One region of the Pseudoalteromonas sp. Z1A2 genome, then DNA from elsewhere that is predicted to be linked to it. Evidence: riboswitches for the same ligand, from Rfam matches in the RefSeq annotation. Region 1 holds a riboswitch; the other holds the start of a gene.

The links. Region 1 has a riboswitch for lysine ahead of dapA (4-hydroxy-tetrahydrodipicolinate synthase). Riboswitches for the same ligand answer to the same signal wherever they lie in the genome.
Region 2: another riboswitch for lysine. It lies ahead of lysC (lysine-sensitive aspartokinase 3); the one in region 1 lies ahead of dapA (4-hydroxy-tetrahydrodipicolinate synthase).

The regions. Positions count from the first base shown of each region.
Region 1 covers NZ_WTKX01000007.1:51,784-67,736, reverse strand. Annotated here, with positions in the region: gene GQR47_RS07215 (TonB-dependent receptor) at 1-1,227, opposite strand, end outside; gene GQR47_RS07210 (aldose epimerase family protein) at 1,415-2,389, opposite strand; gene GQR47_RS07205 (acyl-CoA thioesterase) at 2,753-3,151, opposite strand; gene GQR47_RS07200 (2OG-Fe(II) oxygenase) at 3,185-3,889, shown strand; gene GQR47_RS07195 (cysteine desulfurase-like protein) at 3,910-5,145, opposite strand; gene GQR47_RS07190 (2OG-Fe dioxygenase family protein) at 5,157-5,789, opposite strand; gene acnB (bifunctional aconitate hydratase 2/2-methylisocitrate dehydratase) at 5,990-8,587, opposite strand; gene GQR47_RS07180 (OmpA family protein) at 8,880-9,941, opposite strand; gene GQR47_RS07175 (protein adenylyltransferase SelO family protein) at 10,332-11,741, opposite strand; gene GQR47_RS07170 (DNA-3-methyladenine glycosylase I) at 11,750-12,448, opposite strand; lysine riboswitch at 12,640-12,840, shown strand; gene dapA (4-hydroxy-tetrahydrodipicolinate synthase) at 13,031-13,915, shown strand; gene GQR47_RS07160 (2,3,4,5-tetrahydropyridine-2,6-dicarboxylate N-succinyltransferase) at 13,931-14,671, shown strand; gene GQR47_RS07155 (PLP-dependent decarboxylase) at 14,671-15,876, shown strand; gene GQR47_RS07150 (succinylglutamate desuccinylase/aspartoacylase family protein) at 15,882-15,953, shown strand, end outside.
Region 2 covers NZ_WTKX01000045.1:1,020-15,335, reverse strand. Annotated here, with positions in the region: gene GQR47_RS19495 (glutathione peroxidase) at 1-210, shown strand, start outside; gene GQR47_RS19490 (2-hydroxyacid dehydrogenase) at 299-1,279, shown strand; gene GQR47_RS19485 (sodium-dependent transporter) at 1,374-2,696, opposite strand; gene GQR47_RS19480 (4'-phosphopantetheinyl transferase superfamily protein) at 2,838-3,596, shown strand; gene lysC (lysine-sensitive aspartokinase 3) at 3,617-5,008, opposite strand; lysine riboswitch at 5,084-5,256, opposite strand; gene nhaD (sodium:proton antiporter NhaD) at 5,358-6,605, opposite strand; gene GQR47_RS19465 (hypothetical protein) at 6,828-8,099, shown strand; gene GQR47_RS19460 (hypothetical protein) at 8,103-8,651, shown strand; gene GQR47_RS19455 (ATPase) at 8,648-11,425, shown strand; gene GQR47_RS19450 (DUF4136 domain-containing protein) at 11,534-12,085, shown strand; gene GQR47_RS19445 (peptide-methionine (S)-S-oxide reductase) at 12,319-12,807, opposite strand; gene GQR47_RS19440 (TonB-dependent receptor) at 13,148-14,316, shown strand, end outside.

The sequences.
Region 1 (15,953 bases):
AAAAGTATAGCTGTTAATAATACCCACTACGTTAAAACGATCATTACCTGCACGGTCGTTTTCAGCTGTTGAGCGAGATACATCAAATTTTGCTTTTAGTGACTCGTTTACTTGCCAATCTACATTAATACCAAATGCTTTATTAGTTACGTCACGTGAGTTACGTGTATGTGATACAAAGTCGCTTGCAGGGTCGCCACTTGGTGCGCCTAAGCCAACTTCTTGAGAGAAAGTTAAAAGCGTACCCGTTTCAGCATCAATTGTTGCGCTGCCTACACGGTCTGGTTCGAACCAAGATGCTAAATCACGCACTGACGAATCAACTTCAAATTTTGAAATCATTCCATCAACCGTAATCGTAACATCGTCAGATGGTGCATATTGAAGTACTAAACTTGCGTTTGTACGTTCACGGTCTTGCTCATCAACTACTTGGTCCCAGTTACGTGGAATGTAGGCATTTTCAAACAATACACCATCAGTTGGGTTAGATATTGTTTGGCCACCGCGCCAACCTGCCGTTAAAATTTGGTTATTTTGAAGTTTACGTTGTTGATTAGTGATGGCAAAAAGCACACCTAGCTTGTCATCGTTAAACGTATTACTTATTAAAAATGATGTTGATGGAGATACTTCTTCAGAAAGGCTTTCGTACATACCTTTAACTGAACCTAAAATATGTAAACCACCAAAATCAAAAGGGCGTGCTGTAGTTACGTTAACCGTACCACCAATGCCGCCTTCTTGAAGCGTTGCTGTATTACTTTTATAAATATCAGCACCGGTGATTTGATCTGCCGCTAATACATCAAAATTAAATTCACGACCTGCACTGTCTGTCGCAATTTGACGACCATTAACAAGTACAGTATTAAATTGTGGACCAAAACCACGAATAGTTACCGCTTGGCCTTCACCACCACTGCGGTCAATTGCTACACCTGTAATACGTTGCAGAGACTCTGCTACGTTTAAATCAGGAAATTTACCAAGATCTTCTGCTTTAATCCCGTCTGTAACAACATTAGATGCTTTTTTATCTAACATTGATGAACGTAAGCTGCTGCGGATACCCGTTACTGCGATAACTTCAACATCTTCATTTACTACTGTAGGCGTATTGCCTTCAGCGCCTTGAGCTGCAACGCTTCCGCTTGCCAATATACTAGTGATAGCAATACTGAGCGCGGTTTTCTTGTTGAACGATAACTTATTGTTAATTATCATTTTTTAAAAACTCCTGATTGTGTGTAGTCGTTGTGTCGTTGTGGTAGTGCGTATAGTTTCAAATACTATTTATATTATAAATACTTTAAACCGGCAAAAAGTGCAACCTTTTCCTTAATTATGGATAGCATTTAATTACCGTATATTTTCTTTTGATTTTCTTTTAATTAACATTAAAGAGCTGTATTCACTCAGAAAAAGCGTAAATAATAACCTGTTCGTATTTCTCTGCTGGCAATAAATTAGCCTTTGGAAAATTTTCACGATTTGGCGCATCTGGCCAATTTTGCGCTTCAAAACACAAAGCTTGCCGTGCTTTAAAAGGCGAACCAACAAAGTTTGCGGTATAAAGCTGCATGCCTGGCTGCGTACTTTTAAGGGTTAAACTAACGTTCGTGTGTGGCGAAGTTAATGTAGCCATCGTCTTTAAGCTGCTGTCATCATTAAAAATATAGCAGTGATCAAAGCCATTTCCAGCTTCTAGCTGAGGATGAACGGCGCTTAAGGCCTCACCAACTTGAGCTGGCTTAGTAAAGTCAAAGCAGGTACCGCAAACTAAAGCGGCTTCATTAAGTGGAATACTAGTTGTATCAATAGGAAGGTAACGATCGGTATTAATTTGAACGAAATGCTCATTAATTGACTCACTGCCATCAAGATTAAAATAGCAATGGTTGGTAAAGTTAACGAGCGTTTCTTTATTCGTTATCGCTTTAAAGTGCAGAGTAAGCTCGCCGTTTTTAGCGCTAATAGTTTGCCAAACCTGCAACTCACCGGGGAAACCTTGTTCGCCGTCGGGCGAGCAATAATAAAGCTCAACTTCACTTTCAGTTTGTTTGGTTACTTGCCAAAGTACTTTATTAAAACCTTTAACACCGCCATGTAGGCTATTAGGACCGTTATTTGCCTCTAGTTGATACTGCGTACCAGATAAGCTAAAACGCCCTTTTGCAATACGATTAGCGTATCGACCTACTGTAGCGCCTAAGTAAAATGGGTTTTCAAGATAGTATTGAGGGTCATCGACGCTAAGCGTCATTTCTTGTTTTTTAAATTTAATGCTTTTTATTATTGCGCCAAATGGCAAAATTTCAGCTATTAAATTTTGACCATCACTAAGCTGAATAACTTGTAAAGGTTGGTCACTGGCAATAGATGTCACACGCATACTCCAATCAAATTACCGAATTAACATTTCCTGTTATAACGGCGCAACAATATATATTATAAATAGTATATAACTGAAGCCTGTAACTCAATCTAAATGCGTTAAAATTTCTCGACAAAAATTTATACCTCTTCACTTAATTAAGTGATCTATTTTGAGGAAAGAAAATCGTGTTGATAACAAGGCAAAAATTTCGTTATTTAATTGTTCTATATCAGAAATTTTTAACGCAGTTATCGTCAGATTTAATCCCTCAAATTGATTAAGTATTATTGAGGATAGGTATTACAGCTGCCATTATTTATTTACACTAATCCAGCTCAGCATGAGCTTATATAAAATATAAGCTTTGTAAGGTTAACTCCCTTGGTAAATATGCTCGTTAAGCGCCGCTTTTTCGTCAATGCTAAGCGCTTGCTTTGATTTAGCAATAAAATCGTACCTCACCATCACAGCTTTTCCTATTGCGCAGCATTTATCGTGTTGCCATGCTTCTTGCCTAAGTGTAAAAGAACTAATCCCTATATGCTCTACAGAGGTTTTTACGGTCACTTCGTGGCCATAAAATAATTCGCCTACAAACGACACTTCAACTTTGGCGATAATCAATTTCCAATCATGTGGATTTAAGTCCGGTGTAAAAAACTTAAAAATAGGTCCACGTGCGACTTCAAACCATACAGGGAGTACGGTATTGTTAATGTGTCCGAGTGCATCTGTTTCGCTAAAGCGCGGCATCACTTTTTCAATAAACATAAAAATCCAATAATAATTATACAAAGGTAAACCATGACGGACTTTATACGCGTTATTGATAACGCATTAAGCGATGAGTTTTGCGATGAATTTATTTCCACATTCGCGCAAAGCCCGCATGTAAGACAAGGGGTAACATCGGGCGGTGTCGACTTAAAGAAAAAAGACAGCCACGACCTACACTTAAATAATCACCCCGAATATGCACAACAATTAAAACATATACAACAAACGACTGCACAGCATGTTTTTAAGTATGTTGAAGAGCATATTTTTATGATGATTGGGGCATTTGGCTTAAAGGTTTACCATCCAAAAACAGGTGAGGTAGTCGATTTAACCCAAGAGAATTTTGAAGAAGTGGGTAAACCGCAGTTACCCGTTTTAGTTCAGCAAATTTTTAGACTCGGTAACATTCAAGCGCAAAAATACGAAGTAAACAAAGGTGGCTACCCTTACTGGCACAGTGAGGTTTATCCGCAGCTCCAGCACAATGAAGCTTTGCATCGCGTGTTGTTATTTATGTTTTACTTAAACGATGTAGAGAAAGGTGGTGAAACAGAGTTTTATTATCAAAACCGTAAAATCGCCCCTAAAAAAGGCACTATGGTAATAGCACCTGGCTACTTTACACATACTCATAGAGGCAATAAGCCAGTATCAAACGATAAGTATATTTTAACCTCGTGGGTACTGTTTAACCGTGCAGAACAAATATATGGTGCGCCTAAGAGTTAGCGCACCAAAATCAGTATTATTTAACCAAGCAGTTCATCAAATAAATTAAACAACTGATCTAGCTCTTCAATGGTGTTGTAGTGCATACAACCAATGCGCACTACACCGCCTTTATCAAGCACATCTAATTGCTTGCACAACCCTTGCGCGTAAAAATTACCATCCCACACGCAAATATGCTGCTTACCTAGAAATTCTGAAACGGCGCGTGGCTCAAGCCCTTCAAAAATTAAAGCAAAAGTAGGTGTACGCTCATTTAAGCGATCAAAATCATCAATACCAAATAACTTAATACGTGGATAATTAACTAAGCGCGTTAAAAAGTGTTCGCTAAGCGCCATTTCGTGCTGCTTAGTTTTAGCAAAAGCCACACTTAACTTTTCGCGACGTGAGTGGCTATTATCAAGCTCACTAATCGCCGCAATGTAATCAACAGCCGCGATAAAACCAGCCATTGCTTCAAAGCTTTGCGTGCCGGTTTCCCAGCGACCTGGTGCTACGTCTTTAGCTGGCTCAACCTTGTAAGGCGTAAACCCGTCTAAATGTTCTTTTTTACCGTAAACCATACCTAAATGCGGGCCAAAAAACTTATACGCAGAGCACGCTAAGAAGTCGCAATCAAGTGCTTGCACGTCAACAAGTTCGTGCGGTGCATAATGTACGGCATCAACATAAACAAGTGCGCCTACAGCGTGAGCAAGCTCAACAATACGTTTAATATTATTAATTGAACCTGTGGTATTTGACGCATACGTTACCGCTACAAGCTTAGTGTTGCTGTTTAATAAGCTTTCAAATTGCGCCATATCTAAGCTGCAATCAGCTTCGTTAATTAAAGCCGTATTAACTTTAACGCCTTTATCTTCTGCAGCTTGTTGCCACGACGATACATTCGAGAAGTGATCGGCATTGGTTACAACTATTTCATCGCCAGCCTGCCAGTCGCGTGAAATTGCACGGCTAAAACTAAACGTAAGGCTGGTCATGTTTGGACCAAACACAATTTGTTGTGAGCTAGGTGCATTAAGTAAGTCAGCGGCGGCTTGGCGCGCATTCGCCATCAACTCAACCGTTTTATCACTTGAAAAAAACGCGCCACCTAAGTTCGAATTATAATGACCTAAATAAGCTGTCATCGCAGTAAGCACCGATGTTGGTACCTGCGAGCCACCTGGTCCGTCTAAAAATATTGGCGATTTACCATCAACGTTCTGCATTAATGCTGGAAACTGCTCACGTAATTGCGTTATGTTCATGCCTAACTTCCTTAAGACGTTAATACAAAACAATCCAGGTAACCTGGTTTGCTAGCATCAATTTTGTTCATAGGTGTTGCGTTATGCCACACTTGACGGTCGTTTATTAATGCAAACATGCCGTCTTTTATTTCCATTTTAAAACAAGGCTCAGCTTGCTTGTTTTCGTATACAAGCAGTTCGCCACCTTCTAAGTTCTCGTGAGAAACACCGCATATACATACATGGTCAAAACCATCTTGATGCACGCCTTCTGGCGCTGCAGGTGTATCGCTATCGATGGCAAGCATACGGAACTGATGAATTTCAATATCACGCTGCTCATCAATACCGGTAAGTTGGCGAAACTCATTTACAATGCTTTTCATGCCCTCTGACTCAAGTAAACTTTGCTCTAAATTTTCGTAAGTACGCTCTACATTGCCTTGAAAAGTATTAATTGAATCATCTTGAACAAATGCTTTGGCTTGCTGTAGCTTTATTTCACCATTTTGCATTTTTACTACTGAATAACGACGTTTACGAAAGGCACCATCTGCATAAAGGTTTGCAGGAAGGTTATCAAAAGAAGGTTTAACCAAATCAATATTTGCTTGGTTAACAAAACGTAGTTGCAATAAATTCTGGTTGTTTAATGCTGTCATAAAATCTCGCCTAAAATAATGAGAATATTGATAAGGATTTTAATGCATTTTGATAGGAATTTTTGCGCGATTAATTACTTTAAAAGCAATTTAAGACTAGAGTTAATACAATAATATAAAAAAAGAAGCATGAACTATCTAATATTTGTTTTAGCCAATAAAAAACCCGCCGAAGCGGGTTTTTAAACAAACTCTAAAAGTTATACAGCTTGTTGAATAATCACGTTGTCTGCTTTTTTAGTGTAAGCAGGCATACGGTGGAAGTTTAAGTAACGGTAAGTATCTGCAGCCGTTGCATTAATCTTCGCTGCGTATTCTTGGTACTCAGCTGGAGTAGGTAGTTTACCTAAAATAGCCGCTACTGCAGCAAGTTCTGCTGAAGCTAAGAATACGTTCGCGCCATTACCTAAACGGTTAGGGAAGTTACGTGTAGAGGTAGACACAACCGTTGCTTTGTCTGCAACACGTGCTTGGTTACCCATACATAGTGAACAACCTGGAGTTTCGATACGTGCACCTACACGACCAAAGATACCGTAGTAACCTTCGTCTGTAAGCTGATCTTTATCCATCTTAGTTGGCGGGGCAACCCAAAGCTGAGTTGGGATACGACCTTTAAAGCCATCTAGTAACTTACCTGCTGCGCGGAAGTGACCGATGTTAGTCATACAAGAACCGATGAATACTTCGTCGATTTTCTCGCCAGTAACATCAGATAATAAACGTGCATCATCAGGGTCATTTGGAGCACAAAGGATTGGCTCTTTAATATCTGCTAAATCGATTTCAAGTACATGTTTGTACTCTGCATCAGCGTCAGCTTCCATTAGTTCTGGGTTAGCTAACCAATCTTGCATTGCAGTAATACGACGCTCAATAGTACGTACATCGCCGTAACCTTCAGAGATCATCCATTTAAGCATAACAATGTTTGATTCTAGGTATTCTGCGATAGACTCTTTAGAAAGTTTAACCGCACAACCTGCTGCAGAACGCTCTGCAGATGCATCTGATAGTTCGAACGCTTGCTCAACAGTTAGGTGTTCAACGCCTTCAATTTCTAGTACACGACCAGAGAATTCGTTAATTTTACCTTTTTTCTCAACTGTTAATAAACCTTCTTTAATACCGAAGTAAGGGATTGCATGTACAAGGTCACGTAAAGTGATACCTGGTTGCATTTCACCTTTAAAGCGAACCAAAATTGACTCAGGCATATCAAGAGGCATAACACCTGTAGCTGCTGCGAATGCTACTGCACCCGAACCTGCTGGGAATGAAATACCTAATGGGAAACGTGTATGTGAATCACCACCAGTACCTACAGTATCTGGTAATAACATACGGTTTAACCATGAGTGAATTACACCATCACCTGGGCGAAGTGACACACCGCCACGGTTCATGATGAAATCAGGAAGCGTATGGTGAGTGTTTACATCGATTGGTTTAGGGTAAGCCGACGTATGACAGAAAGACTGCATTGTTAAATCTGCAGAAAAACCTAAACATGCTAAGTCTTTAAGTTCGTCACGTGTCATAGGACCTGTTGTATCTTGCGAGCCAACAGTTGTCATTTTAGGTTCACAGTATTGGCCTGGGCGAATACCTGGAACGTTACACGCTTTACCAACCATTTTTTGCGCTAGTGTGAAGCCTTTTTCAGACACTTCTGTCACTGTTGGTACTTTAAATACATCAGTTGGACCTAGGCCAAGTGATGTACGTGCTTTATCAGTTAAACCACGACCAATGATAAGTGGTATACGACCACCAGCACGAACTTCATCTAAAATTACATCAGATTTAAGTTCAAAAGTTGAGATTACTTTGTCAGTACCGTGGCTCTTAACAACACCTTCGTACGGGTAAATATCGATTTGCTCACCCATGTTAAGCTCATCAACATTTAATTCGATTGGTAATGCGCCTGAATCTTCCATTGTATTGAAGAAGATTGGAGCAATTTTATTACCTAGACATACACCGCCAACACGCTTGTTTGGTACGAATGGGATATCATCGCCCATGAACCAAAGTACAGAGTTAGTTGCAGACTTACGAGAAGAACCAGTACCAACAACATCACCTACATATGCAAGTGGTAAGCCTTTAGTTTTTAATTCTTCAAGCTGAGAGATTGGACCTACTTCGCCTGGTTTGTCTGGTGTAATTCCATCACGTTCAATTTTTAGCATTGCTAAAGCATGAAGTGGGATATCTGGACGAGACCATGCATCTGGTGCTGGTGATAAGTCATCAGTATTTGTCTCGCCAGTTACTTTAAATACAGTAACTGAGATCTTTTCAGCAACAGCTGGCTTATTAGTAAACCATTCTGCATTTGCCCAAGACTCAATAATTTGCTTAGCGAATGTATTACCCGCTTTTGCTTTTTCTTCAACATCGTAGAACGCATCAAACATAAGTAATGTATTTGAAAGGCCTTTAACTACGATTGGTGCAAGTGTTTCGTCATCAAGTAGGTCAATCATTGGCGCGATATTGTAACCGCCCAGCATTGTACCTAATAATTCTGCCGCTTTTTCTTTAGAAACAAGTGGAGAATTAGCTTCACCTTTAGCTACAGCTGCTAAAAATCCCGCTTTAATATAAGCAGCATCATCAACACCAGCTGGTATACGCTGAATGAACAAATCTAAAATGAATTCTTCTTCACCTGCAGGTGGGTTTTTTATTAATTCAATAAGATCAGCAGTTTGCTGAGCATCTAATGGCGCTGGTACGATACCTAACGCGGCACGTTCTTCTACGTGTTTACGATATTCTTGTAGCACAATATTGCCCTCTTGGTGACGTGAAAGTATCCGGTAGCGCTTTGGGCGCAAATAAGTTACCCAATACTTATAGTATTCTAACGCGTAATTATAAAGCTTTTATGGATAGATGAAAATCCATCCAGTTGCGCAACTGATTATACCGATTATAAATACTATGAATAGTGGTTGTGGTAAAAACTATTTTCATGAATACTTATTAAGTAAGAATCATTACCATTAACTAATATTAATTTATTACAGGCATAAAAAAAACCAGCACTTGGCTGGGTTTTTATTACAAACTATTTAATTAACGTAAAACTTTAACGTTTTTGATAGTTTTGATATGCGCTTCTACACGACGGTTTTCTGCGTTTGCAGCTTTAGTGTTTGCATCATTTTTAAGACGCTCTTCACCTAAACCAACTGTAGTAATACGGTCTTCAGCAATACCATCAGCAACAAGTTGCTTAGCTACAGCATCAGCACGTTTTTTAGATAACCATTTGTTGTAAGTTGCTTTACCTACAGCAGAAGTGTGACCTTCTAATAGTACTGTTGTATCTGGGTACTCTTTTAAGAATGCAGATACTTTTTCAATATCATCTAAATATTGAGTAGATACTGCTGAAGCATTGTTAGGGAAAGTCACTAATAAACTTACTGTTACTTCTTTATCTTCATATAAAGTACAACCAGTACCATCTACAGCATCAGTCATAGGTGTGTTAGGACACTTATCATCTGCGTCAAGAATGTTATCGTTGTCGCTGTCTACAGGAGCTACAGCTACTTCAACTACTTTAGGCTCTGGAGCTGGTTTTACTGGCTCTACAGGAGCAGAGTTTTGGCCAAATAAGTAGTTAATACCAATTTTAGCACCAACATCTGTGTAACCACGATCAAGACCTTGGTATACAGCTGTTTCAGCATTTACAAATAAGCCATCTGTAATGAAATGTTGGTAACCAACACCTGCATTTAAGAATGTGTTGTCATCAACTACGTCAATTTCTTTAATACCGAAAAGACCATAGAAAGGACCGCCGTCTAAATGGTAAAGAGCATCAATACCGTAACGCTCGCCATCAATATTGTTACGGTTGCCAGCAACTTTATCAAAAGCATTAAAATCCATGTCTGCATATTCAAGACGTGCGCTCCAGTAATCACTGAAACGGTAACCAGCTTCAACACCCCAGCCAGTTGATTCGTTTACGTCAAGACCAGCTTGGTCACGCATGTTTTTCCAAGATGCGTCATAGTAGTCGCCAAATGCGCCAATGTAGAAACCTTCTTCTTTATCAGCAGCGAATGTAGATGCGCTAGTTGCAGCCAACGCGATTGCAATTGTAAGTGATTTTAATTTCATTGTTTTCTTCCCATTTGAACAATTGTAAATTGTAGCTAATCGATACTAGCTCAATCAGTTTTATATAGACTAACTGAGCCTTTGTTAATCAATACTTAACGAAAAATAAAGTTTATTACTTTTTTCTATGCCTTGTCGCAACACACATCCACTTACTATAGGCGAAATTAAAACTTTATTGAAAAATAAATATAGTAGTTTTTTGTAAATTAGTACTTAGCAAGGAATGTAAGAGCAATTAAATTAAATGCACTTATAAATGCAAAGAAATATTGCTTGGTTTTAATTGTGCGCATAATACCACCAGAATTAGCATTCCCCTAGGTATATGCGCATGTTTGATTAAAAAATGACTCTTTTTAATCATGTGGTTATATTTAAAGTTAAGTATTAAGTACCACAAAAAGTCTGGTAGTCATTATCATTCGTCGGTGGAGAGCAAAATTCTGATAACTTTTCACCGTAAGAGTATGGATTACCGGCTATTTTTATAAAGCGCTGTAGCAACTCGCTGGATCCTGTAGCGTTATATTGTGCAATTATTTCTTCGATCACATGATTACGCGGTATTACACGAGGATTTGCCGCTCTCATTACTTCATAACTATTATCGTCAGTTAAACTTACCCACTTAGCTCTCCATTCAATTAGCGACTCAGGTACGCTTTTTTCTCCTTTTAAAGATTCAGTAAGCGCATCAAAGGTATTGGTGTAGTCGAGCTGATTATCTTTTAATAGCGTTAACAGCTCTGCTATTAACTCGCCACTACTATCGCTAGATTCAGTTAAACCCAGTTTTTGTGCCCACATAGCCGTAAACTCAGCATTAAACTGCTCAGCAAAACTATTAATAAATGGCGTCATTAATAAAACTGCTTGCTCGTCATCATCGCTAATAAGCGGTATTAAACTCTCAGCTAAGCGTGCGCAGTTCCAGTTAGCTATATTAGGTTGATTACCGAATGCATAGCGGCCTTGTTTGTCTATAGAGCTAAATACGGTATCAAAATCAAAGCTATTCATCATGGCACACGGGCCGTAATCAATGGTTTCTCCGCTTACTAGCGTATTATCGGTATTCATTACTCCGTGAATAAAGCCAACACGCATCCAGCTCACAACTAGCTTAACTTGGTTTTTAATCACAGCACCTAAAAATGCTAAATAACGCTGCGATCCTGTATCGGTTATTTCTGGGTAGTGTCGCTCTATAGCTAAATCGGCTAAATTTTTAAGCCCTTCAACATCGCCTTGCGTCGCTAAATATTGAAACGAGCCAACACGAATATGACTCGTTGCTACACGCGTAACGATAGCCCCTGCTTGTGGCGGATTACGATAAACCGTTTCACCACTACCAACAACCGCTAAGCAGCGTGTGGTTTTAACTCCCAGTGCATGCATTGCTTCGCTCATTACGTATTCACGAATAGCAGGACCAAGAGCACAACGTCCATCCCCACCTCTTGAGTAAGGAGTAGCACCAGAGCCTTTTAATTGAATATCCCATAACTGGTTTTCATCATCACTAATAGCGCCCAGTAAGTGCGCTCGTCCATCGCCTAAGCGTGGTGAAAAATATCCAAATTGGTGCCCAGAGTAACCAAGTGCTACTGCAGGAATCGCCTGTTTTTCGTTACCGCTAAAAGTGCTGGCACGCAAATCAGCCGCAACGTTAATATTAAATTGTTTTGCTAAACTCTCGTTCCACAGCAATAACTGAGGAGAGGCGACACTTGCAGGGAAATCTTCTATCGCGAAGTTTTCTGCAACATCTGTGTATCTTGGCACTAATTTCATGGTAATTCCTATTGTTGCTGACTTATACCAACACGGTTGTCACCTACGCCATAAGCAACAATTAAGCTTAACTCTTGCATACTTAAGCCACTTTGCTCTTGCATTTCGTTAAAAAAAGCTTGGGCTGCATTTAGTGACTTTTTAGTTTGTAAGCCGCCGTCTATAATTTTATGGGCACGCAAATAATTCTCTACATCGCGTGATAGTAAAAATGTATCTTTACCAAGTGCTCGCAGCGCATAAGGCCCTGTATTTCCGCCTAAACGCGAACCATGCTTTTTTAAATATGCCCACAAACCAATAATATCGTCTGTTGGCCAATTAGCGATAAACTGGCTAAAACTGCCATGTTCCCCTGCTATTTCGTGGATCATGTAAGCATTTTCGGTAATTGTTTTTACTTTTTTATAGTTACGAACAATGCGCTCATCCGTTGCTTTTTGTTCCAGCATATCTGGTGGCATCATTAATAACTTATCAACGCTAAAATCCCAAAAAACCTCTCTAAAGCCTGCCCACTTATTATTTATGACTGACCAATAAAAGCCGCTTTGAAATACTTTTCGAGTAAATTCTTCAAGCCAATCGTCGTCACTTAACGTGCTTAGTTGTTTTTTAGATAGCGGTTTTGCAAGTAATAACTTAAGCATTTTTTCAGAGCCTTTTCGCTCTACCGCTCGCTTATAAATATCGCTAAATTTTTCCATACTAATTAAATACCTCACTACTTATATTGCTAGTGTACGAGAAAAGCACCTAATACGTAACCACCCCTCTTTTCGATGAATTAATCTGTATTTAGTCGCTTGACACCTAGACGGCTAAAATGCTTTAATCGCCGTAATTACCCTATTTAAATTGCACAGGTTTGTAAGTTTTACTCTACAAACAGGTGCAAAGGGCTAGAAGAGGTGCGTTATTCAGGTAGCGTATGTTAGGAGCGCAAACTCCAGCAAGCATACGTGAGGGGAATTAACGCCGAGAAGTAACCACTTTTGCGAGGTGTTTATTTCGGGCGACTAGGTTGAACCCTAGCGACTGTCACCAATAGCTGCTTATAAAAAGCAGCTTGTTAGTTTGGTGGAGAGCTTCTGGTCTTAAATATTAAGGCCGTGCGCCCTATTATTTTAAGCCCATTCGCTCTTCGAATTATTAGTTCGAACGACGTTAATGCGGCTCCTTCCATAAAGCTTTTTAACTCTTCGAATAATACCAATTGCATTAAATTAGTTATCGCTAAAATGATCACGTTTTTAATAAAATTGGTACAAATTATAAGTTCGTGAGAGATGATCAACAACTTCAATTTAAACGACTACTCACTGTGGACCGCGCTCGTAACGCCATTTGATCAACACGGCGATGTTGACTACAACACGTTAACTAAGTTGGTTAGCGATCAAGAAGCGGCACATAACGGTATTTTGCTACTTGGCAGTACGGGCGAAGGTTTAGCACTAACGCTAAAAGAGCAACAAGCCGTTGTTGAGCACGTATGCCAGCTAAAACCAACAGTACCACTCATGGTAGCTGTGGGCGGTAGTAACTTAAAGCAACAAATTGAGTGGGTTAACTACTGTAATACACTCCCAATTCATAGCTTTTTACTTGGCTCACCGCTTTATGCAAAGCCTGGCGCTATAGGTCAAACTCATTGGTTTGAAAGCCTACTAAATGCAAGCGCTCATCCATGTATGCTTTATAACGTACCCGGTCGAAGCGCTGTTAGCATCCCAGCGGCAACAATTCAAAACTTACAAAACAATAAAAATTTATGGGCGTTAAAAGAAGCGAGCGGCAGTATTGCTCAGTTTGAAGCTTACCGCCAAGCGGCGCCTAATTTAGCTATTTTTAGTGGCGACGATGCGCTAATGCCTTATTTTGCTCAAGCTGGCGCAAAAGGTTTGGTGTCGGTAGCTGCAAACGCATGGCCTGAACAAACTCACGAGTTTGTTAAGCGCAGTTTAAGTGGTCAACATCCTAATTTATTTGCCCAGTGGTCAAGCGCTATTAATAGCCTATTTGCTGTCGCAAACCCTATTCCCGTAAAGGTACTGATGCATTTGCAAGGCCGCTTAAGCAGCCCGCAACTTCGTCCACCTTTAACACATCTTGAGTTAACTCAAACCGATTGCATTACAACTGCAAACAACACCATTTTATCTTGGCATTAAATACAGGTTTTTATAATGAGCTGGTTAGAACTATTAAATAATTTAGAATCGGGCGCAGTGCGCGCTGCATCACAAAACGAAAGCGGCCAATGGCAAGCTAACGTAGAAGTAAAGCAAGGCATTTTAGAAGCCTTTAAAAATGGCACTAATACTGAATTTGCAGGCGGCTTTGTTGATAAACATAACCTAGCTCCGCAAGAATTTAGTACTGATGATGGCGTCCGTATGGTACCAGGTGGCTCAAGTGTTCGCCGTGGTGCTTATGTTGCTAAAGGCACGATTATTATGCCACCAGCGTATGTAAACATTGGCGCATATATCGACGAAGGCACAATGGTAGATAGCCACGCATTGGTGGGTTCTTGTGCACAAGTAGGTAAAAACGTACATTTAAGTGCTGCAGTTCAGCTTGGTGGTGTACTTGAGCCAATTGGTGCAAGCCCAGTAGTGGTTGAAGATGACGCATTTATTGGTGCAGGCTGTATTATTGTTGAAGGCGTAGTCATTAAAAAAGGCGCAGTACTTGCCCCTGGCGTGCGTTTATCAGCAACTATTCCAGTATACGACTGCGTAAACGAGCGCCAACTAGATAAAGGCGAGCCAATCCCAGAGTACGCGATTGTAATACCGGGCTCTCGCCCTGCGTCAAACGAATGGGCGCGCGAGCAAGGCCTAAGCATGTCGTGTGCGTTAATAGTTAAATACCGCGACGAGAAAAGCGATGCATCGTTATTGCTTGAAGAGGTTTTACGATAATGAGCTTTTTGAGCACGCCTATCAAAACCGCTGTAAATACGATTACACAACAACTTGATACACCTTTTTTTGTTTACGACCTAGATCAACTAAACACGCATCTTGCGCGTTTAGTTGCGCAAACCGATGTAAAACTGTGGTACGCGGTAAAAGCAAACCCACTGTCTAAAATTATTCAAAGCTTAGACAGTGCTGGCTTTAATTTTGACGTAGCAAGTAAAGGTGAGCTTGAGCAAGTACTAGCACAAGGTATTAGCTCGCAGCGCGTGCTCAACACAGGGCCTGCAAAAAGGCCTAAACAAATAAAACACTTTATTGAGCGCGGCGTGCGTATATTCGTAGCAGAAAGCCTCAATCAAGTACGTTGGTTAAACCAACAAGCGCAACTACAAAACACGCAGTTACAAGTATTACTGCGTGTACAATTACGCTGGCCTGAAGGTGAAAAAAACCCACTGGGCGGCGACAGCCTTACGCCGTTTGGTTTGGGTTGTGATGAGTGGCAAGCACTCAATGTAGCTGACTACCCTGCGCTTAAATTTGACGGCCTGCATATTTTTCAGTGGGGCAACATGCTTAGCACGCAAAAACTAAGCGACTTGTGGTCACAAATGATTGCACCTCTTAGCCAACTTGCCAGCGATTTAAATATTAGCCTTAAGATTCTCGATTTAGGCGGCGGTTTAGGTATTCCTTATACACAAAACGAAGCAATACTTGATTGGGATGACTTAATTGCTGCGCTCGCTAAAATTAAAAATGATGCGGGTGTAGAAGAGCTATGGATGGAACTTGGTCGCTATGCCGTTGGCGAATGCGGTCATTACGCAAACCCAGTAGTAGAGCGCAAACAAAACTACAATCAAGAACAAGTAATTTTAAGCGGCGGTATAAATCACTTATTACGCCCTGCTGTTACCAGCCAGGACTTTCCTGCTGCATTACTGCGTGAATCCAGTGCTAAAACTCAAGCGGTCACTTTATATGGCCCACTTTGTACAGCGCTTGATTGCTTGGGTGAACATAACTTACCAAGCGATTTAAATGAGCACGACTGGCTAGTGTTTAGCCAATGCGGTGCTTACGGCTTTACCGAAAGTATGCCGTATTTTTTATGCCATGAGCTAGCTGCTGAGTACACCTTGCAAAACGGTACACTTACCTGTGTTCGCCAAGCCGAAAATGCCAGCCATTATTTAAGGTAACAAGTATGAGTAATACAACACACATTAGCCAAGAGAACATTGTAGTAGGGGAAGTTGCAAACGGCTTACCACTTACA
Region 2 (14,316 bases), on a different contig from region 1:
TCGCAAAACCGTGCAATTAAGTGGAATTTCACTAAGTTTTTAATTAACTCACAAGGGCAACTTGTTGCACGCTATGCACCGCGTACTAAGCCCGAAACACTTAAACAAGTAATAGAAAGTAACTTACTGCAAGCCGCAAAGTTAAGCGCTGCAAGAGGTGGTAAAAAGGTAGCATCAAAAATACCTTTGTTTACGCCAGCTAAGGCTTAATTTAAATCAATAAAATGCGTGTTACCAGAGCATAGGTTTATAAAGTAGTTTATTGTATTGATACTTATTAAGCGTCGAGGCTATTACCATGAATATTGCTTTTTTTAGTACTCAAAAGTACGAACTGCCTTTTTTTGAACAAAGTACACGCGATTACAGTAATATAAAAATAACGTATTTTGAGCAAGCCCTGAGCGAACAAACGGCTATTTTAGCAAACGGGTTTGATGCCATATGCGTATTTGTTAACGACACTGTAAACGCCACTGTTATTGAACAACTGGCAAGCCAAGGCATAAATACTATTTTGCTACGTTGTGCAGGATTTAATAACGTTGATTTACCTGCCGCAAAAGCACATAAAATTAAAGTATTACGCGTACCAGCATACAGCCCAGAAGCAGTAGCCGAGCATTGTATTGCACTTATGCTCACGCTTAGCCGTAAAACCCATAAAGCGTATAACCGCGTACGCGAAGACAATTTTGATTTAAACGGATTACTAGGCTTTAACTTGCACAATAAAACCGTGGGTATTGTAGGTTGCGGTAAAATTGGCCTTGCGCTGTGCAACATTTTAAACGGCTTTGGCGCTAAAGTATTAGTGTGCGACCCATACGCGCAACCTGGCAATTATACAATTACCGATATAGACACCTTACTTAGCCAAAGCGATGTGATTTCTTTGCATTGCCCATTAACGGAACAAACTCATCATCTAATAGATGATGAGGCATTTAGTAAAATGAAAACCGGCGTTATGCTTATTAACACCTCTCGCGGGGCACTGCTTAACAGCAAAGCGTGCATTAATGCACTTAAAACTAAAAAATTAGGGTATTTAGGGCTCGACGTTTACGAGCAAGAGTCGGAGCTATTTTTTAAAAACCACAGTGACGAAATAAACCAAGACGATATATTTTCGCGCTTAGTGAGCTTTAAAAATGTATTAGTAACGGGGCATCAGGGCTTTTTTACACAAGAAGCACTCACCGAAATAGCAAACACAACCCTGCTTAACGCGTTTGAAGTAAGTGAAGGTAGGCCTCTAACTAATGAGGTTTTATAAAGACCTAAGCTATACCTAGATAACAGGCACAAAAAAAGCGAATAAGGTGAGCCCTATTCGCTTTTTTTGTTTAAAAATTCACTTTAAATAGAGCTTAACCAAACGCAACGTTTGCAAATACCAAGGTCATTAATATTGGGCAAACAAAACGAATATACTGAGCAAACCAGTAATGTACGCCGGTTGTTGCTTGGTGTAATTTATTACCACGCTGCCACATCCAACCTACCGTAATAAAGTAAAACAAGCCCATAAGCGGCAATTGGTATTGAGTAAATAGCATAATAACTAAGCCAAATAACCAATCAAAATTTAGTATAATTGCGCTTGCACACACAAGTACAACGGCGCTCACTGCCCATGTTGCTTTGGTGCGACTAACGTTGTGGTTTTCGACTAAAAACGCTACCGGAATTTCAGTCGTCGATATAGTTGACGTAACCGATGCGATAGACATTAATACAAAAAACAATAAACCAACTAATAAGCCAATTTCGCCCATGGTGCTAAATAGCTCAGGTAAAATAGCAAAAATTAGCTGCCCTTCACCAATCAATTTACCGCCACTAAATACCTCTACACCGCTGTGCTGCGCCACATAAATAGCAGGAATAATAAGTAATCCCGCTAAAAAAGCAACGCCAGTATCAAGTAATGCAACACCTGCGGTGAGCTTTGGTAAATTAGCATCTGGTTGTAAATACGAGCCGTAAATCATCATACAACCCACACCTAGTGAGAGCGAAAAGAACGCTTGCCCCATTGCGGCAATAATTAAATTAGGGTCGAGTATTTGGCTAAAATCAGGAATTAAATACGCGGCAAAACCTTCGCTTGCGCCATCGAGTGTTGCAATGTAGGCAATTAAACCAACAAGCAGCACAAGTAACAGTGGCATTAATCGGCGCGACCAGGTTTCGATTCCCGACTTAACCCCTTTTAAAATAATACTGGCGGTTAAAATAAGCATAAGCGGCGTAAATACAAAATTACGCAGCACTGAGTCGCTATGTAAAAATTCGCTTGCGCCCGTAAACCCAAAAAAGGTTGTTATGGGTTCAATAGCGTACGAGAGCATCCACCCTGCCACTATTGAATAAAAACTTAGCATAACAACTGCGCCCGCAAGACCTATGTAACCGGCTGCTGCACCTACTTTACGGCTAGTGTTTTGCCATGCATCACCCAATGCTTTTACAGGATTAGCTTGTGCTTTGTGACCTAAATAAAGTTCGGTATACAGCGCAGGTAGCGCAAGTAAAAATATAACAATAAAATAAACCAGTAAAAAAGCACCGCCGCCATGGTTGGCCGCTTGCGTAGGAAAACCCCAAATATTACCCAAACCCACTGCTGCGCCAGCAGCGGCTAAAACAAAACCAAGTCGGCTTTGAAACCCATCACGCACTTGTGCCATACATCTACAAATCTGTTATTATTTTGATTATTGTGAATTAAACCATATTTCATGCCAGCTGAGTAATAAAATTGTACCCAGCCTTTGTTAGTGGCGTTAACCGCTCACAATATCAGCGACTTCTTTTGCTTTAGGGCTTTTATGACTGAACACTATTTTAAAAACGCCTTGAGTATTACTTCAACTCAATTGGCAAATTTGTCTTTAGCGAGTAACAGCATTTTATTATTTAATGCTAAAACACTTGAGCTTAGTGACTTTAATTTGCCCGATTGCTTAAGCCCGTTTGAGTTAAACATTATAAACCGCCGTAAAAGCCCACAAGCTAAGCAAGAGTATTTAGCGACGCGGTTATTGTTAAAACACCTTATTAAAGTAACGCAGCCGCAACATACGCACGTACCCCTTAATAAAATGAGTACAGAATTTGACGAAGCAAGCTCAAAGCTGCAAATACAAGTGGGTGGTGATGTTATAAATACCTGTATTTCGCACTCGCATGGTTTAGTTGGGGTCGCGCTAAATTTTGATAAAAGTGAGTTTGGGTTTGATATTGAAAAAGTAAGCCTAAAGCGCCCATTTGAAAAGCTCGCTAAGCATTTTTATCATAATGATGAAATTACACTTATCACCAAGCCCACTAATACCCAAGCCCAAGCAGATACGTTTTTTAGAATTTGGACACTAAAAGAGTCTCTTGCTAAAGCCACCAGCCGCCCTATTGCAAAGTTACTTAGCCCCAATGTGTTTGACGAATTAAATAGTGCAAAGCTGAGTGCTTGCAGTAATCGCGTTACTGTAGCTGATAGCAGTGACAGTAATGTTTGTTTTGATGTGAGTGTGGTGCATAAAAAAAGCACCGACTGGCGATGCTTTTTATTAAGTGATTTTACTAGGTGATTTTCCTGAATAACGGTTATTTACGCAGCAAAATCATTTTCTAATAAACGGCTATGAATAGACTGTACTACGTTATCTGACTCAGTTTGCTCTACTAAAAAGCACAGGTTGTGCTTACTAGCACCGTGACAAATTAATCGAATGTTAAAGTCTTTTAGTACACTCATTAAGTTCATTTCGTGTTGGCGTAATTGAATCTCAGAGCCAATAAGTGCCACCAATGTTAGGTTGTTTTCTACCGAAACATGGCAAAACTCTGCAAGCTTATCTAGGCATTCTTGATCAAGCTCTGGGCGCGAGGCGTTTTGCGCGTTATCAAGGGTTATAGCCACACTGATTTCTGATGTGGTTACCAAATCTACCGATATATTGTATTCACTTAATAGTGTAAATACGCGTGCTAAAAAGCCGCTTGCTAGTAGCATTTCTGGGCTTTTAAGCGTAAGCAATATTTGGTTTTTACGTTGCGTTACTGCGCGTATACCTGGTTGCTGCGATTTTTCGCGCTCAATCCATGTACCGCCACGCTCTGGCTCGCGGCTAGAACCTACAAACACGTTAATGTGGCTACGGCTCGCTGGTAAAATAGTTGCTGGGTGTAATACTTTTGCGCCAAAGGTTGCCATTTCAGCGGCTTCGTCAAAACTTAAGCGTGCAATAGGCGTCGCTTTTGCGCACAAACGCGGGTCGGTGCTAAAAATGCCCACTACGTCGGTCCAAATATGCACACTTTTAGCGTTAATCGCTTCAGCTAGTAATGCAGCGCTATAGTCAGAACCACCACGTCCTAGCGTTGTGGTGTGACCGTATTCGTCACTACCAATAAATCCCTGAGTTACAATTACTTGAGCGTCTAATAACGGAATTAAATGCTCTTTAGCAGCTTGCGCTGTGGCTGAAACATTGGGCGTTGCTTTGCCAAATTGGCTGTCTGTTTTAAGCACCTTGCGCACATCAAAGCGATCGGCATTTAAGCCCTGTAAACGAAGTACCTGTGCAAATAAATACGACGACAAACGCTCACCAAAGCTAAGTAGCTCGTCGTGTTGCTGATCGGTTGTTAGTGGCTCTTGAGCCAATGTTTGAAATGCTTTTAGGGTTTCGTTAAAGCCAACAGCTAAATCGGCATCTAGCGATAATTCATCTAAAATAGTTTGTTGAATAGCAAGAACGCCATTTATGTGTTCTTGGCGCTCACTTGAAGTAATGCTTGATTTACACAGTGCAACTAAGTGATTAGTTACGCCGGCACTGGCGCTCACGGCAACAATACGTACGCTTTTATCTGCAACAATAATTTCGCTACAGCGACTCATCGCTTCAAAATTTGCAACACTTGTTCCGCCAAATTTGGCAACGATGTAATCTGATTTTGCGCCTGATACTGTTTGTGGCACTGATTGGGTAGTCATTTAGTCTCCTTTCGCGGTATCCAAACCGCAATAAAACAAGAAGAACTTGGCAAAGGAATGCTTGAAGATAAGTCCACTGCCAGAAGCTCTCCACCTATATTGGTGACAGTTTTGAGGATTCAGCCCCATAAACCGAAAAACAATGACGACGTACCATTATTTTCCTCGGCGAGTACTTCCCTCCTTAATGATCATCGGCTTTCGTCGCCTAACATTAAGTACCTAAGTATCGCACCTCTTCTGAATGCTTTATTAACCAGTGGCTAATAAAACAAAACCCCACTAAGTAGCGGGGCTTTGAAAGTTATCGTTTAGACGTCTAGCTGTCAAGCATTTAATAATTTATGAGTTAAATAAAACTGCCCATGTAATACGAGCCCGCATATCCAACCGTGTAACAAATTAATAAATGCAGCGATAAACGCAAGTAGCTCATAAAGGTAAGCGCTTTAACTTTACTCATGGCAATAATGCCCGCAGCCGAACCAATAATAAGCATTGAACCGCCCACACCCGTTGCATACGTAAATGACAACCAATGTTGTTGGCTCATTACTATATTGGCTTTTAATAATGCAGCGGTAAGCGGTACGTTATCGACCCCAGCTGATAATATGCCCATTAAGTAGTTTGCGTATTCTGGTGCCATTACCGTGTATAGGTCGGTAAATTTACTCAACATACCAATTTCTTTAAGTGCACCTACAAGTAAAAGTACGCCTACAAAAAACAATAATGTGTCGTATTCTATATCGCGAACAAAATCGATTATGTCTTTGTTTATGTCTTTTTTACGCATTAAAAATTGCGCCACTAAAAACATCACTGATAAGCCAAACAAAAAGGTTAATAAAGGCGGTACGCTGTAAATTACACTCAGCGTAAGTGTGCTCACTACGGTAGATAAAAATATAACAGCAATGGTTATGTCGGTTTTTTCAATGCGGGTTTTACCTGCACTAGCAAACTCAACACGCCCTTTCATACCTATAGACAGTAACGCGGCAAGCAGCATAACGCTTGCAAGTGCTGGCGCTATAAGTAGTAATAAATGAGCAATGGTTACTTTGCCATCTAAAAATATCATTAGTGTGGTTACGTCACCTGTTATTAGCGATACCCCACCTGAGTTCACTCCAAACACAATAAGCGTGGCGTATTTAATGAGTTTTTTAGGTTCAAGCTTTAACGACATAACAACCGCAAGCGATATAAGCGTCGCTGTTACGTTATCTGAAATCGACGAAAACAAAAACGCAAAACCACCCACCAAAAACATGAGCTTTTTTTCGCTAATACTTTTTGGCATAACACGGTGCACAATATTTTCTATAAACCCCTTTGAATTTAAATACGCGACAAAGGTCATTGCAGCCATTAAAAATAGCCATAATGAGGCAATTTCTAAAATATTTTCATTTAAAAGATGTTGAATCGTATCGGGGCTTTGCCCGTGTAGGGGGTATATAAAAAGAAGAATCCAGCAAAGCGTACCAAAAAACAGCGTGGTTTTAGCTTTATTTACATGGATTATATCTTCTATAACGATCAGTAAAAATGCAATCGCTATCAGGGTTAGAATAATCGAGGAAACCATGGTAGTTAAACAACCTTTGATATAGTTTTAAAGAACACACAAATAACATTCCATTTCATGTGCCTATTTTCGGCGCGAATTTTAGCACTGCCTCTATGCAAAAACTATTATTAAATGGTCTTAAAAACGAATACTATATACAGACAAGGTTAATTAAAAATACGTAATAATGAGTCTTCTAAAAGAACTCAATAATAAAATACTAGGATGTTGTAACCCCTTATGATCCCAGCTAAAAAGCTGCTAAACACCATAACCGAACATTGGGGTGTATTAGAGCTATTATTTAAACGTTTTAAAATGGCTGACTTTAGCCTAAAAGACGTACAAAACGCGATTAAGCAAAAGCAGCCTACGTGGTCAAACGAACGCATTTATAAAGAAACAAATCGTTTGTTAAATCAAGATATTTTAATTCCACTGGCTAAATCCTCTCAGCTTGAAATAAATCGTGCTATTGCTGATTTTGCTACTTTTTTACTGCAAGAAGAGCATTTAGGTTTAGCGCAAGAAATTAGCGTATTAGTAGACGACCTGGCACGTTTAGGAAATCGCCTAGATAACGCTGGCGAAATAGAAGACTTTGACGATTTACGCCGCTACAGCCGCATTATGGATGATCGGGTGCGTAAAATAATGAAGCTCTATACGCACAACGAAAACGCTATTTTAAATATTGTTGAACAAGCTAAATCTAATAATGCGGTGCAATCGCTGCAAAAGCGTTATAAAGCGGTAATAGAAGCGTTTGACGAATACATAGAGCCCATGCTTGAAATGGTTGATATTCGTGGTGAGTTTCATGCATGTTTTACCCTCATTGAAGAGCAAATAAGTAAGCAAATACTGCACATTGAGCGCTCAGGTAAAGCGTATAACGACAAACGTATGCTGGAGCAATTACGTACCCGTATACTCGAAATGCATTTAATGGGCCGAGAAAGCTTACGTAAAAGTGCCGATATGCTTATGCCACTGCGCGAGGAGCTACGCCGTAATAACTTAATTACTCGCCAAGCAGCCAAAGTACTTGGGCTTGTACGTAAAAATGGCGTAGACAATATGCTAAGTGCTGTGCAACCACATTTTGTAAGCGACGCGCAGCGATATTCGCTTGGTCAGCAACGCCATATTGTGGCTTACATGGCAAGCTTGGTTGAATTTGAACACGAAGAATACCAATTGCCTGACCAGCAAGACGTGCCTGCATTTGTTACGCCTAATATTCCTGACTACAACGATGTTAAAACCAACTTTGCTAAGCGCTTTAATAAAAAACGCAAAAAGCCGCAGCCCTTGCTGCAATTTTTAGACGAAAGCTATCCAGATCTCGATGCCGACGAAATGCTATTTTTGTATCAAAAATTAGTCAGCGACAGCGATATTAAAATAATTCAAAGCGATGAAAAAGCCCGCGTAAAAATTGCCGGTCAGCACTTTTCTTTATATCCATTTAATTCAGAGCCTCAGCCAGATTCAAAGGCAGGTAAATAAACCATGACACACATAAACTTAGACGAGCTAACCCATCTACAAGCCATTAATAAAAAATTAGTAGCGGGTTATCACATTTGCGAGCAAGACAACGTAATGTGGCAAGAGCTTGACCAACACATAGAAGACTACACCGCCCTATTTACCGCTTTAGGTAACGATTTAAAACACGACAGCCGTGGCTTTTATTATTTTGGTAGCGACGAAAGTACGCCAAATATGGGCAAAATATCTCGCGCTATCGCGCTCACCATTTACATTTTAATTGAGCACTACGCCAATACGGGTAAAGACCCAATGCGCGCATTGTTTGACGACGTAAACGATTTAGAGCTTATGCAAACGCTGGTGCAAATTAACAAACATTTGTTTGATCAGCTTGAGATATTTTCGGGATCGGATTTGCGTAAAGACGTTTACCTGCGCATGGTGCGCTTAGGTTTAGCCCGTGAACTAGAAGGCGGCTTTATGCTACAAGCGCCAATTCACCGCTACATAGATGCACTCATGGAAGTAAACGAAGAAACCTACATTACAGAGGACGAGGAATGAAAAATCTATACGGACTAAGCAAACTCGCCCTACTTAACACCGCAGGCTATGCAAAATGTGTGATCCCGCTTGATAAAAGCAGCTCTATTTGCGCGCCCAATAACACCGGTAAAAGCTCGGTTATTAACGCCCTGCAGTTTCCGCTTATTAACGATTTACGCTTAACAGAATGGGACGGACACGATTTAGATGAAACCCGTAAGTTTTATTTTTCATCCGATCAGTCGTACATTTTACTAGAAGCTAACTTGCCTCATGGCTCGGTAGTAATAGGCGTGGCAGGCCTTGGTAAAATTGCCGGTTACGCGCATCAGTACTTTTGTTATCAAGGAAAGCTTGATTTAGAGCAGTACACGCAAGGTAAAACTATTATTAAATTTACCAAGCTGTTCAACCATTTAAAATCGCTTAACTACAACCCTATTGAGCTTAAAGCACAAGAGTTAAACGCGCTACTTACTGGCGGCGCAACGCCTTTTGACGGCGACATTAACCTAAAAATGATCCCGCTTAATAATGTGCAAGACTCCTCTATTTATAAAGAAATATTTAGACGTATTCTTAACTTACACAAATTAGGCGCAAGCGACGTAAAACGCTTTATGTTACGCGTGTTTGAACGCCATATGTCGAACTCTAAAGTCGACTTTTATGAAGTATGGCGTCGCTCATTTGATAAAGTAAATCGCTCAAAACGCGAATTAAAAGCCCTTGAGTCAATGCAAGAGCCAATAGCCGCGCTTGAATCAATGCTTGAAAACCAAACCGTGCTTAAAGGTAAATTAGCCGCATACGCGCCTAAAATTGACCAAGCACTGATTGATTTTGATACCTATCAAGAGTCGCAACTCTCTGAGCTTGCCATAGCCCTTGAAGATATAGAGCACGAAAAACACGAGTTTGAGCAAAAGCAAAGCCTATACGTACAGCAATCGCGTGATATAGAGCGCAGACAAACTCAAATTGAGCAGTGGTTTTTAGATTACGATGCGCTTAAAAGCGAGTTTGAACTAGTAAATAAAGCCACCCTTAAAACCAGCCTGACTCAGTTAAAGCAAGATTACGAGTCGCTTTCGCACTCTATAACTAGCGCACAAGGGCAAAGCCTGCACACGCTTGACTACCGCATCAGCGAAACACAAAAACAAATTAAGAGCCTAAAGCTGCAACTTAAAAATCTTGAATTTAATTTGTTTACCCGCATGCGCGAAGACCTCTCGTTAAAAGAAGTAGAAGAAATATCGCGCATTTTAAACCCTGATATTCTCTCGTTTGCAACCACCACTAATGGCGATATAACCATTGATGACGAAGACGCGTTTGGGGAATTTTTATCGCTATTAAGTGAAAACGTTAAAGGCGGCGTCTTAACGCTACCAGGTGCGAGCATTAAGCTTAAAAAGCTCTCGCCTGTGCAAATGCAAAGCGGCGAAAACAAAGAGCAATTAACCGCTCAGTTAAATGCACTTGAGCATTCACTTAAAGAGTTTAAGCAACAGCGCGATGTTGCTGCAAACGTTGCCGACAAGCAAAAAGAAAAAGACGCGTTATACGATGAGCTTATGAGTGCAGAGAGCGCGCTAAAACGCTTAGAGCAGTTTGATGTAATGCAGCTATCGGTTGAAGCGCAAGCCATGCTAAAAGAGCAGTTATTAGCTGAGCGCGAACAAGTTGACGACTACTTGCAAGATATTCAAAAAAATAGTGGCTCAATTGCCGATCGTCGCTCGTTAATTAAATCGAAACAAGAGCAAATTGATCGCCAAACTGAGCGCTTACGCCAAGTTAAGAGCGAGCGAATTGACCACACGCTTGATTTATACAGCGGTAAAGTAACCCCGTATATGATTGATATTACAGTCGACTTTGATAACTTAAGCGACCTTGTTCATCACTTTAATAAAGACTGCCAAGAGCTGCGTAATTTTGACATAAACGTACGCAACACCTATTTGCATGTATATAACGCGGGTATTACTAAATTCGACAACGAAAATGACGAATACACTAAATATCAAAAGCTAATAAGCGCCTTTCATAATATTGATAACGAACGCGATGCCGTTGAGCGCCAAGCGCGTGTTGCGCTTACCGAGGTTGCCGCAACGATTAAAGGCTTGCGAGAAGATTTAGACCGACTTCGCCGCGAAATGAATAGCTTTAATAAAGGCATAAGCCAGCACCGAATTTCAAACCTGCAAGCGTTTAAAATTAACGTAATACCTCGCAAAATGCTGGTTGATAGTATCGATACCATTATCAGTACGTCGCATCAGTTTGAGCAAGGTGACACGCTTGATTTACTTAGCCAAGAACCGTACAGCGAAAGTGCGGTAAACGAAGCAAAAGATCACTTAATTAAACTCGCATCAGATAAAGCGGGCTTAACACTTACCGATTTATTTGATATTCGATTTGAAGTAGTTAACCGCGCAGGTGAAACCGAACACTTTGAAAAAATAGATTCTGCAGGTTCAAACGGCACACGTATTACGATTAAGTTATTGTGTGGCATGTTGTTTATTCGTTACTTATTAAGCGATCAGGAACAAAACCTATACCGTATACCTATTTACATAGATGAAGCGGCCGACATTGACCCACAAAATCAAAAAGCAATTATAGAAACCGCACTAAGCTTTGGTTTTGTTCCTATATTTGCCTCAGTTAAGCCGCAAATAAGTTGTGACTACATTGTGCCGATTCGCTCGGTAAAAGACGGTGCACAAAACTGGGTAGATGAAAAAGATTGGATTGAAGTTGAACACAATTAATTGGCCGTTAAGGCAAACCAACTAAACTAAAATATAGGACGTTTAAATAATACACATTTAAACTATGTGTGTTATTTTAAATTAATGCATTCTATTGGAGCAAACGTAATGAAAAATATACTTATTGTTGCAGCGCTAGCACTACTTACAGCCTGTACACAAACCCCTGATTGGGATTACGATAAATCAGCCAACTTTAGTAATTTTAAAACATTTGCTTGGGTAGAAAACGCCAGCCTAACTAAAGACACAAATAATTACCAAATTAATGGCCTAATGGAAAAACGTGTTCGCACTGCCGTTAACGCAGAACTGAGCCAAACACTAGGTATGAGCTTAGTTGATGCAGCAAATGCTGATGTACTTGTTAACTATCATGCATCGGTAGATAAAGAGCTTGAAGTAGATACATTTAATGTAAACTACCGCCCGCATTGGGGTTATTGGGGTACTGGTTTTCAACGTGACACAACCGCGCGTGAATACGAAGTGGGCACACTGATTATTGATATTGTAGACCGTGAATCTAACCAGCTAGTATGGCGCGGCGCAAAAGAAGGCCGATTAAAGAAAAACCAATCGCCAGAACAACGTGAAGCATCAATTAATAAGACAGTGAGCGAAATATTAAGTAACTTCCCGCCGCAAAAGCAGCAGTAAGTTAAAATTAGCTATAAGTAAGTTTTAAAAAAGCTCACAGTACGTGAGCTTTTTTGTGGGTATGTATTTTTGGGACTTCAGGTTTAAATAATTATGAGCTGCGCTCGTCACGTCAGCAAGCTGCACGTCTACAAAAAACACCGCGTCAAACTTTACCCGTAGGCGCTAAGCTTGCTTACGCGAGAAGCGATAGCTTCTAATTACTTATCTTTGTGCGCTTACCCTACTCAAATTTACGATTTATACTTATGCAATAACTCAAGCGGTATATGGCAGTAATCATCAGGATAATTAGTTAAACGGTCTTGATGCTCAGGATCGCTTGGCACGTAGTTAGTTAGCAGCTCTACCCCTACCACAATTTTATCGGCATCACTGCGCTTGTTTATATAATTGCTTGCTGCATCTAAATGGCTTTGGTTTTTGCTATAAATAGCAGTGCGGTATTTAGGGCCTACGTCATCCCCTTGTTTATTAATACTGTATGGGTCAATAATTTCAAAAAAGTAGTCATACAGCTTATTTAGGCTAACGACTTTTAAATCAAAAATGACCTTTACGCATTCGGCATAACCATCGTATTCGCCGTCAGTGGTTTTGCTTGTACCATTAGCGCGACCTGCTTCAGTACTTATTACGCCTGGTAAGTGCTTTAAAAACTCTTGTACGCCCCACAGGCAGCCACCAGCAAAGTAAATAGTATTATATTCTTTAGTATCCATTATAAATGTTACCTAATAAGTAATTATACCGATTGCATTAAAATAATGTTCTATTATAGCGCCAAGAAAATAGCGCAATAACAAGGCGAAAATTATGACATATAGTTGTTCTATATAAATAATTTTTAACGCAGTGAGTGCGCTATTTAATACGATAGAATGACCACGTTTTTAATAAAGCCGGTATTACGTAAATGGTTATCAAATGCAGTTATTAACAAATTAATGTACAATCGCGCACAAAATGACTGCTGTTACATTTAATTATTTTATCATGCTCAAATATAAGCTTTTAAATTAATTGTAACCACAGCTACAAATAAAAAATGACGAGAAACACATGAATCGCACACCACACCTTATAATGCCTGCAATATTATGCAGCGTTACTGCATTTGCTAATGCTAATACGCTATCTGATGAGTCGGCAATCGAGAAAATAACGGTTGAGGCCTCACCCACTGCAAATAAGTTGCCAGTAGGTACATTCGACTCGCCTATTTCTAATTTAGAATATGACCCCCGTGTTGATTTACAATCGCGTAATATGGCTGAGGCGCAGGCTGATGTAACTATACGCGGCGGTATTTTCGAAAACACCGGTTTTAGAGTAGGAAGCGTTACCCTGCTTGACCCGCAATCTGGGCATTATTTTGCTGAAATACCCATTGCACCGCAAATGCTAACCGGCCCAGATGTTTTAACCGGTGCCGATAACGCACTTTACGGTATGAATAGCTCTGTAGGTACAGTTTCGTTTGGTTGGAAACCGATTATTACTGGCGGTAGTGTATCCCTTGGTACTGGTACAAACGACTTTAATCTGCAAAGTATTCACGCTGCTAAAAACACACAACTTGATAGCTTAGCTAACTATACTCTGGGCTTTGAAGGTGAGTATTCTCATTCGCAAAGTGATGGCACCATTGATAATGGCGATCATGACTTCTCGCGCGCCTCAGCTCGCGTGCAATTAGCAAGCGAGCATAGCCAAACAGATTTGTTTTTTGGCTCACAAGATAAGTTTTTTGGCTGGCCTAACTTGTACACCCCTTTTGGCGTTAACGAAACTGAAGATTTAGAAACCCGTCTTTGGATGCTTAATCACAAGCAAAACTACGCTGATAACAGCAACTTTGAAGTATCTGCTTATTATCGTACCCATGACGATCACTATATTTACTCGCGCGAAAATCCTAGTGCATTTGAAGCTTTTCATAAAAGCGAAGTTAAATCGTTTGGACTTTCGGGTCGCCATGCACAAAGCGATGCACTGGCAATAAATTACTCTGCACAATTTATTGATGACTCGATTGAATCAACCACACTCGAAAACAACTTTACCTCACGTAAGTATTATAAATTAAGCGTATTGCCTGAATACAAAATGGCGCTTGAGGATAATAAACAACTTACATTTCGTTTAGGTGCTGCGTTTGACGATACAAATAGAGACGACTCTGAACTGTCACTTATTGGTGATATAACGCTTAATACACAAAACAGCAA